2 regions of the Paenibacillus sp. EB106-06-01-XG199 genome follow, and region 2 is predicted to be linked to the other one. Evidence: predicted binding sites of a transcription regulator. Region 2 holds the regulator's gene; the other holds the start of a gene.
The links. Region 2 encodes LexA, which represses DNA repair genes until DNA is damaged. Its sites were predicted from a motif close to CGAACATATGTTCG; they were not measured.

Region 1 (5,031 bases), 170 kb from region 2:
CTAAGAATGATACTTCTGGCATCATCGATGCTCAAATTGGAAATGCGTTCCAGTTCAGTGACCTGGTTCTTGTAAATTACATCAATTTGCTGTTGTGTTTCGTCAATTCGTTTCTCTTTGTTAGCTACTTGTTCTTCTTTTCGTTCAAGCGATTCCATTTTTTTATCCAGTGATTCTTCCTTTTGCAGCAAACGTCTCTCTTGCCGTTGGATTTCATTCCGACGTTCACGAGTTTCTTTCTCAGCTTCAGTACGGATTCTGTGGACTTCGTCCTTAGCTTCGAGTACCGTTTCCTTCTTCAGCGCCTCCGCCTCTTTCTTCGCGTTCTCCACGATGACTACGGCTTCTTTCTCTGCGCTTGAAATCTTAGCTTCTGCAAGGGATTTACGAATAAAATAACCGAATCCAAAGAATAATGCAGCTACAACGAGAACGATTATGACCCAGATTGCAGTTACCATCTGTTCACCTCCTCGTTGGTTCCTCCAAGGGAAATGCCTTGGGAATTGTGCAGTTGTTAAACTATCCGTTCATCACCATACAAAAAACCGGTAATACACCGATTGCCATACTGCACATGCTGCACATGCACACTGCCCGCCTTATCCGGCGATTACATTTCATATGAGTTGTACGCGAACCGGTACATAAGAGTCTGCTTTTTGGGAAGGAAAAAGGATTCTTAGTTTATGCCGATTCATGTTATATTTTATTATTTATAAAAAGACCTTGTCAAGAGAGTCGATAACCGCATTTAAGTCAAGAGAATCAGTCAGGGAAGTAAATCTCCTCTTCTTCACCCTCAAAATCCTCTTCCTGGCGTAAAACATTCAGTACCTGCCGTACCATTTCACCGGAATATCCGCGCCGCATGAGGAAGGCTCCGGTCTTTCTGCGCTTGTCATTAACGTCTCCGCGAATCAGATTCCATTTCTTGCGCCCTGTCTGCAGAGCACTCTCCAGTTCCTGTTCCGGAGAGATATTCTCCAGCGCTTCCGAGATCAGCGACTTGTCGATTCCTTTCTCCCGCAGCTCCTGACGGATCCATAGCTTGCCCTTACGCTGGTTTGCAATGCGTTGTTCCGCCCACTGCTTGGCATACAAGGGATCATCAAGGAAACGCTCTTGCTGCAACCGCAGCAGCACCTCGGCAATAATAGTCTCTCCTATTTCTTTCTCACGTAAACGACGGGCCATTTCCTGAGACGTCCGAGGCTTTCGTTCCAAATACCGCAGTCCCTCTACATAAGCACGCTGCCGTTCATCCGCAACAACAATTTCCACCAGATCTTCCTTCATGAACGAACTGCCGGTGATCATCCGATATTTAATCATGACATCTTCATGAACAGTCATGTTATATGCGCCGAAATGAATAATGTAACGGTGATCGGACTTCTTCTGCCGCTCAACCCGTGTGATGACAAGCAGCTCGCCTTCAGGGAAATTGTCCAGCGGTTGTTCTTCCTGTTCTTCCGGTTCAGGGTTCAATTGTATTACCATGGCTGTCTGTCACCTCATAGCTATTGATTCTTATACTCTTCTGATCTTATGAAAAAGCACCCTGTTAAGATCATTCACAGGGCGCCTAATACCTTATATATTATTCACTTAAATTTATTCGATTTCGAGCAGCAAGTTTTCTTCTTCCTCTTGCTCTGCAGCAACCTCAGATTCACTCGGAGCCGCTACAATCGTCGACAAATTGCTGGCTTCACGAATCTTATTCTCGATCACCAGAGCAATGTCCTGATGCTCTTTCAGGAACTGCTTGGAATTCTCACGACCTTGGCCTAAACGTTCACCCTCGTAGGAATACCAGGCACCGCTCTTGTTAACGATATCCATTTCAGTACCGATATCAACAAGGCTTCCCTCTCTGGAAATACCCTCACCGTACATAATATCAACATCAGCCTGCTTGAACGGAGGTGCAACCTTGTTCTTCACGACCTTGATCTTCGTACGGTTACCGACAACATCATTTCCCATCTTAATGCTCTCTACGCGGCGCACATCAAGCCGAACGGAAGAGTAGAATTTCAATGCCCGGCCGCCTGGAGTTGTTTCCGGGTTACCGAACATAACGCCAATTTTCTCACGGAGCTGGTTAATGAAGATGGCAATTGTATTCGACTTGTTGATCGCTCCGGACAGCTTACGTAAAGCTTGAGACATCAGACGTGCCTGCAAGCCAACGTGGGAATCTCCCATATCGCCTTCAATTTCCGCTTTCGGCACCAGTGCCGCTACGGAGTCCACGACGATAATGTCTACTGCGCCACTGCGGACGAGCGCTTCGGCGATTTCCAGTGCCTGTTCGCCTGTATCCGGCTGGGAGAGCAGCAGCTCATCAATGTTTACGCCGAGAGCATTAGCATACTTAGGGTCAAGCGCATGCTCTGCATCGATGAAAGCAGCTTGTCCACCAAGCTTCTGAACTTCTGCAATCGCATGTAGAGCAACAGTCGTCTTACCGGAAGATTCCGGTCCGTATACTTCAATAATGCGTCCTTTAGGAAGTCCGCCAATACCTAAAGCAATATCAAGTGCTAAGGAGCCGCTAGGTACGACTTCGACTTTCATATGCGAGGATTCTCCCAGTTTCATGATCGAACCTTTACCGAATTGTTTTTCTATTTGACGAAGCGCCATATCAAGCGCTGCACGACGATCTGACAATCAGACCACTTCCTTCACTGTTTATAGTAATATAATAACGTGTTTTGGAGGTCTTGCCAAGCTTTTTTTCGAACATACATTCGTTTTTTTTGTCTTCCGGGAGAATACTCCCTTTTATTGTAAGCCTCCTTCCGGATGTTGAATTCAATACAAATCCTTCAGTCACCGGAAATCAACGGCCTATGCTCGCAGGAGCTCCGCTGTAGTCCACGGCGCCGCATAAAACAAAAAACCGCAGCAGAGAGTTCTCAGTGCTACGGTTCTTCCGTATATACAATTATATACCGTCTTAGCAGGTTATTGCAAGGCTGATCCATCCGGCGGAGTAGCCACCTTGCGCTCCTCGAGCCTGCGCCAGAGACGGTATAATAGCGCTTTGACTGAACGCAGCCGGATGTTCTCACGCGTCCCTTTGAGATTGAGCTCATACACCTCAGTCTTTTGCCCCCGTTCGGCTAAGCCGACATAGACAAGCCCTACCGGCTTGCGTTCGGAATAGCCGGGACCGGCAACGCCTGTAACTGATAACCCGAAATCACTGTCCCCTATCATTCTTACCTGTTCCGCCAGCACCTCAGCCACTTCGCGGCTGACCGCTCCGGCAGCATCAGGACCCTCAAGAAGAGCAGCAGGCACATTCAGCAGCTTCTTCTTCATGTCATTGGAATAGCAAATTATACCCCCATTGAACATGGTTGCGCTGCCCGGAATATTCGTGATGCTCTCCATCAGCAAACCGCCTGTACAGCTCTCTGCGGCGCTTAAGGTCAGTCCGGCATCTGCCATCCAATCGACAATAAGCTGTTCCAGCGGCACATCTATATTGGCATACATATGCTCCGGCAGAATATCCTTGATTGTCTTCTCCAACACATCCAGCTTCTCCATGGCACTGTGTTCAGAAGTCGCTTTGGTAGAGATGCGGACCGTCACTTCCCCTTCCTTGGCATAAGGAGCGATAGTTGGATCAGTCTGACTCCGGATCAAATCGATCAATTTGTCCTCCAGCAGCGACTCGCCGATGCCGGCAAATTTGAGCATTTTGGAGTAAATCGGCATTTCGTCTGTCAGTGCGTGCTGCAGCAGCCATGGTTTAGCCTTGTCCGTAAACATTGGCTTCATCTCACGCGGCGGGCCTGGAAGCACGATATAATACTTCTCTTCATGGGCGAACGCGATCCCGACAGCAAGGCCGATTTCATTGGAAAGCGGCGTAGTTCCTTCAATAATAAGTGCCTGCTTACGGTTGTTCTCTGTCATCACAATTTTTCGGTCATCAAAAAAACGCTGTACATGATCCATCGCAAGCGGGTCGATATAAAGCGAACGGCCCAGCGTTAACGCCAGTGCGTCTTTGGTCAGGTCATCTTCGGTCGGACCGATTCCACCAGTGAACAAAATGACATCTGCACGGCTCTTTGCAATCTCTGTTGCTTCCTGAATACGGCCGCTGTTATCCCCGACCACAGTTTGAAAATATACATCAATTCCCATCGCGGCCAGCTCTACAGATAAGAACTGGGCATTGCTGTTCACGATTTGTCCAAGTAAAAGCTCCGTCCCGACGGCAATTATTTCTGCTTTCATAGCTGGCTTTCTCCTCCTGGTTATAAAGTGGATGGGTGATTAAGTTCTAAGCATCATGAAGTTGGAGCAGATCCTTGTTCTTCACGAAATAATCAATCCCCGAATAAATAGTGATGAGCGCAGCGGCCCAAATGGCAATATCATCAAGAGGGATACTGACGAACTGGAAGGGAAAGTTGTTGAGCAGCAGAAGGGAAATGGCGACAATCTGCACGACTGTCTTTATCTTGCCCCATTTGCTGGCGGCAACCACTTTGCCTTCGAGCAGCGCTACCTGGCGCAGCCCGGTTACGGCGAACTCACGGCTGATAATCACAATGGCGATCCATGAATCGCATCTTCCCAGCTCAACCAGAGAAATCAGCACCGCAGAAACCAGCAGCTTGTCCGCCAGCGGGTCGAGCAGCTTGCCGAGATTAGTGACCATGTTATATTTCCGGGCTATATAGCCGTCTATACCGTCCGTGCTGGCCGCGAGCAGGAAGATTACAGCCGCGATCAGATGATTAATTGAAAGCTGGAACGAGCCCCAATGTAAAGGCTCCGGATAAAATCTGAAATCCACCAGCAAAAAAAACATCATAATCGGGATAAGGCAAATGCGGGCTAGCGTGATGCGGTTGGGCAAATTCACTGAAGTTCCTCCCCTGATCGTTACGAATCCGAAATTCCACTATTTTCTTCAAAACTGCTTAAGCAAGTATATTATAGCTATATGTACGTGTCAAAAAAACAGAAAGCACCCCGCAAAAACCGGTGCGT
Region 2 (5,031 bases):
TTATGGTTTTGGAGAAGGCAGTGACATGAACTCGGTGCTGGCAGCAGCTTTATTTACGAATCCAGGGTTGTTGACAAACATGCAGGAGAAATATGCTGAATGGCAACACAATTTTGAAAATGACGGTGTGGATCCACTTCGTGCAACCATTGCCCGACTGGTGACCGACGGACTCTGGTTTGCAGAAAAGTTTGGACTGGCACCGCCAGATCAGGAGTTAAAAGAACGCATTTACAAAGAATTGATGGACGGAGTAAAGGAGGAGAAGTAAGTGCCGTATCTGTTTTTGGCGATATCCATTGCCAGCGAACTTGTAGGAACTTCGATGCTCAAAGCATCGCAAGGATTCACCAAAATTATTCCTGTAATCGTAATGCTGATTAGTTTTATTTGCTCGTTCTTCTTTTTGTCGTTATCACTGAAGACTATTCCATTAAATACGGCCTATGCAATTTGGTCTGGAATCGGGGCGGTAGCTACAGTTCTTATCTCGGTACTGATCTGGAAAGAAAAAATAAATACAGGCAGCGTAATAGGAATAACCTTAATCGTCATTGGTGTGATTGTGCTGAATTTGCTGGGTCCCGGACATGGTTCCTCTGATGAGGCTGCCGAAACACAACAAACCAGCCTTTCCGATAGAGCCTAGGCCAAATCTGCTGAAATAAAGATCATATACAATTTGTTCCACCCAACAGTATAATGACGGAATAACTGTACCCTGCCAAAACGGTGGGGTATTTTCATATTTATGAACACAGGGGAGTGAGGAAAGTTGTCTATGCATCGTGAGATTTTTTTCCTTAATGGTATTGGCGTGTTTAGCGTATTGATGTGGCTCATATCGGTTGTAGCTTGTATTTACGCATTCGTACTGTTGGTTAAACTTGCCCGGAGAGGAATAATAGCTTTGGATTTGTACATATATGCTAAAAATCGTGAAATACGCGACCGGTATGAATCGGCAGACAGGAAGGACCCATATTAAGCACAATGAAAAACACCCTCGATCATTTTTTTGTGATCCTTAGGGTGTTTTTGCTTTTGTCTGATCACCATGCTGTTAATCCCTTATTGTAACCCGTGTTCCAATAGGCACGATTGCTGCAAGGGCCAGCACATCCTCATTGTACATGCGGATACAGCCATGGGAGACCATATGTCCGATGGAGGAAGGGTCATTCGTTCCATGAATGCCGTAATGTGGTTTGGATAGACCCATCCAGAATGCACCGAAGGGTCCGCCAGGCTTAGGCTGTTTGTTAATGATAGTGTATTCTCCCGCCGGTGTAACGGTAAGCATGGTGCCAATACCGACAGGGAACCCTCTGGTAACGATGTTATTGTCAAGCAAATAAAGCATGCGCTGCGACAAATCAACAATAATCCGATAATTAGGCATAGATTCAGCACTCCTTTGCTATCAGAATATGTGCGGAGTGCTGTTGCTGTTCGAAGGAATTGTTATATGGGATAAACAGAACAAATGTTCGTGATGAGTAAAATGACCATTTGAAAAGGGGAAAGGGCTGCTTCACTTTTTCAAGTGAAGCAGCCCTTAAATATGAACAAAAATATTAATGGATATCGCGGAAGAGACCGATAACTCGTCCCAAAATCGTAACGCGGTTAAGACGGAGGGGTTCATAAGCCGGATTCTCCGGCTGTAGACGAATGTGGTCACGTTCTTTGTAGAATGTCTTGACTGTAGCTTCGTCTTCTTCGGTCATGGCAACGACGATATCGCCGTTGTCAGCAGTCTGCTGCTGGCGGACGATTACATAGTCACCATTCATAATACCTGCTTCCACCATGCTGTCACCGAGAACGGAGAGCATAAATACCTTGTTATCTCCCACATAGTGGGAAGGTAGTGGGAAGTAATCTTCGATATTCTCCGTTGCGGTAATCGGCACCCCGGCGGTGACCTTACCTACGACAGGAATACGGGTAACCGTCTGTACGAATTGATGTACATTCTCGGAATCTTCCTGGCCGAGCAGCTCAATTGCACGCGGTTTCGTAGGGTCGCGGCGGATAAGGCCTTTCTTCTCAAGCCGGTCCAGATGGCCGTGCACTGTGGAGCTTGAGGCCAAGCCTACAGCTTCACCGATTTCCCGGACGGACGGAGGATAACCCTTGCTACGGACTTCGTTACGTATAAATTCCAGGATCGCCAGCTGACGACTCGAAATCTTTGACATCGGAATCAACCCCATATAGTATGTTTGGGAAAATTATAACATAGAACTTCCGTTCGTACAAACATAAGTTCTAACAATCTGAGATTAATAGTGGAAATAGTAGCCTTTTACCATATTAGTATCCAATAACGGTTTGAAAATGGCGGGAAAAGGCAATGCCGGTGCTGAAAACTGACACATTTATGGATACGGAAAAAAGCGAACAATTGTTCTAAAAAATCTATTGATCAAAACACATGTTCGTGTTATATTATTTTCGAAAGTAAGAACAAGTGTTTGGAGGACGATGACAATGTTAAAATACAGTACATACCGCAGCATCTACGAAGAGGCCGGTGAAGTTAATTCAACTAGAGGACAATCTGCTTCTAATCATATGAATGAAATGAAACAATCCGCCGCCGCTTTATTTTCGGAGATCATAGGACTATGCCGGAAAGAGTATCTGGTGAAGCTAATGCTGGTCTTTATGCTTGTTGTATCGGGATTTACAGTTGTTGGTAATGTTTTTGCGAGTTCAGCATCATTAGTGAAGCAGGAAAAGCGGGTAGTAGTTGAACGCGGAGACACGCTCTGGAGTATCGCCCTAAAGAACAAACCAGCGGGTATGAAGACGGTCGTATATATAGAAGGAATTAAAAAAACAAGCGGTTTGAAGAACGGGAACATTCAGGCTGGAGATATACTGACATTGCCTGTGTATTAACTTCATCATAAGCAGTATAGACTGACGTAAAGAGCTTTCAGGGGGGAGACCTTGACAAGCTCTTTTTCTCATGGCAAAGTTAGAATGAATTTATAGGGGAGGGGAAAGTATTGAATATTGACGAATTGGTCGCACGCATCAATGAACTGGCACGCAAACAGAAGAATGGCGGCCTGAGTGAAGAGGAATTGGCTGAACGGGCCAAGCTCCGCGAGATTTATCTGGGCAACATCCGCAGCAACTTCCGGGCCCAGCTCGACACTATTGAAATCGTGGATAATGATGAGCATGAACAAGGCAACAAGGGACTCAAACATTAGTCCAGTGTGTCTTTTTCATAGATATTACAGGATGACTAGGGGGAACTGACATGGCCCGTTCTTGGGAAAGAATGGTTCAACGCAACACACAGCAGATCAACAAGCAAAGAAAGAAGCAGGGCAAGGATTCCATTTATGTTTCTTCGTCAAAATCAGCTGCGAAAAATAGTGATATCTTTAAGGGCCGCAACATTGCATTTCCTGTTGTTCTAATGCTGCTTGGAATTATGTTCTGGGTGGTAGGCTCGATCGACGAGGCCAGAGGCAGCGGCATCCTTGCCAATTGGCTGGGCGTCGTTCTTTACTTTGCGCTGGCGGCACTTCTATTCTTCCGGCGTCCGTATCTGAAGGTTGAGCGCAACAGAGTGTCTACGATTAAGTATAACCGTGAACGCTGGCTGCAAGCTGGAGATATTGAGAAGATCACTTTGTCCCGTGGAGTGGTCGTGCTTAAATATAAGGGCAAGCGCAAACAGTGGATTTTCTCCAAGCTGATTAACCGCTATAACACTGAGGCCATGGGTGTACGCCTGGAGGAGTTCGGCAAAGCCAATAACATCGAAGTAGTACACGAGTAGGAAGATATAACAGCGTAGGGAGAGGGAGAAATCTAATGCCAATTACCGCCGTACTATTTGATCTTGACGATACATTGCTCTGGGATGAACGGAGTGTTGAAGAAGCCTTCCGCAATGCATGTGAAGCTGCAGGTGACTCCATTGATCCTAAAGAGCTTGAAGTTGCTGTTCGCAGGGAAGCCAGGAATCTTTATGAAACTTATGAGACGTTCCCTTTTACAAAGATGATCGGGATTAATCCTTATGAAGCACTTTGGTCCAATTTCTCAGCTGGAGAACAGCCGGAGTTCCGTAAGCTCCAACAGTTGGCTCCTGTATACCGTAAAGAATCGTGGCGGCGTGGTCTGGCCTCCCTCGGTGTCGAAGATGAGGTGCTTGCCGAAACGCTGGCAGACAGGTTTGCTGCCGAGCGCCGTAGCCTGCCGTACATGTATGAAGAGACGTTACAGGTGCTTGATGCACTACGTGGTAAGGTGAAACTACTGCTGCTTACGAATGGTTGCCCGTCACTGCAGCAGGAGAAGCTCGACGGAGTGCCTGAGCTTATCCCCTATTTTGATCATGTAGTTATCTCAGGCAGCTTTGGCAAAGGAAAACCGGACAAGGATATCTTCCTGCATGCTCTTTCGCTGCTGGATATAACCCCTGAACAAGGGATCATGGTCGGCGACAAACTCACGACGGATATTAAGGGCGGCTTGGCCGCTGGTCTGACTACTGTCTGGATCAACCGTACCGGCAAATTACCAAATCCTGAGATTCAGCCGGATTATAGAATCGGCCATCTCTCTGAGCTCCTCCCCCTGGTACAATCGCTATAGTGTAACCTTTGAGAAGCCGGTATCCCTAATGGGATGCTGGCTTTTTTGCGCTCAAACAAAGAGGTTGGCCAATTATAATAGGGAGATAATCCATCTGTATATGACTAACTTCACGAAAAAGGCGTGAAAGTTTAAGCAATCTTCTAAAATTGCGAATATGTTGTGTATAATAGTAAAAGAATGCAACCACAAGCTGGAAATATCATTATAAATTCTACCTTGGTCGGGAGGACTCCGGATGATAAAACCCAAGAAGCTGATTACTCTTTTTACGATTGTGACGATGTCAATGATTGTAAGCTGTTCAGGTAATAGTGGGAAATCAAGCCATATGCATGACGGATCAGAGCACTCTATGGAGCCGATTCACGTCGAACTGAGCTGGAATCCGGTGGACGTATC

Region 1: a site for LexA is predicted at 2,752-2,765, ahead of recA (recombinase RecA). Genes of this name have one in related genera too.

What each region holds. Positions count from the first base shown of each region.
Region 1 is NZ_JBYTDQ010000001.1:290,759-295,789, reverse strand. Features, by position in the region: gene rny (ribonuclease Y) at 1-461, opposite strand, end outside; gene AC3WT9_RS01660 (regulatory protein RecX) at 769-1,503, opposite strand; gene recA (recombinase RecA) at 1,618-2,682, opposite strand; gene AC3WT9_RS01650 (competence/damage-inducible protein A) at 2,980-4,269, opposite strand; gene pgsA (CDP-diacylglycerol--glycerol-3-phosphate 3-phosphatidyltransferase) at 4,316-4,903, opposite strand.
Region 2 is NZ_JBYTDQ010000001.1:465,372-470,402, forward strand. Features, by position in the region: gene AC3WT9_RS02395 (TetR/AcrR family transcriptional regulator) at 1-271, shown strand, start outside; gene AC3WT9_RS02400 (DMT family transporter) at 272-649, shown strand; gene AC3WT9_RS02405 (L,D-transpeptidase) at 1,064-1,402, opposite strand; gene lexA (transcriptional repressor LexA) at 1,578-2,204, opposite strand; gene AC3WT9_RS02415 (LysM peptidoglycan-binding domain-containing protein) at 2,497-2,910, shown strand; gene AC3WT9_RS02420 (DUF896 domain-containing protein) at 3,021-3,230, shown strand; gene AC3WT9_RS02425 (hypothetical protein) at 3,281-3,808, shown strand; gene AC3WT9_RS02430 (HAD family hydrolase) at 3,844-4,629, shown strand; gene AC3WT9_RS02435 (FixH family protein) at 4,868-5,031, shown strand, end outside.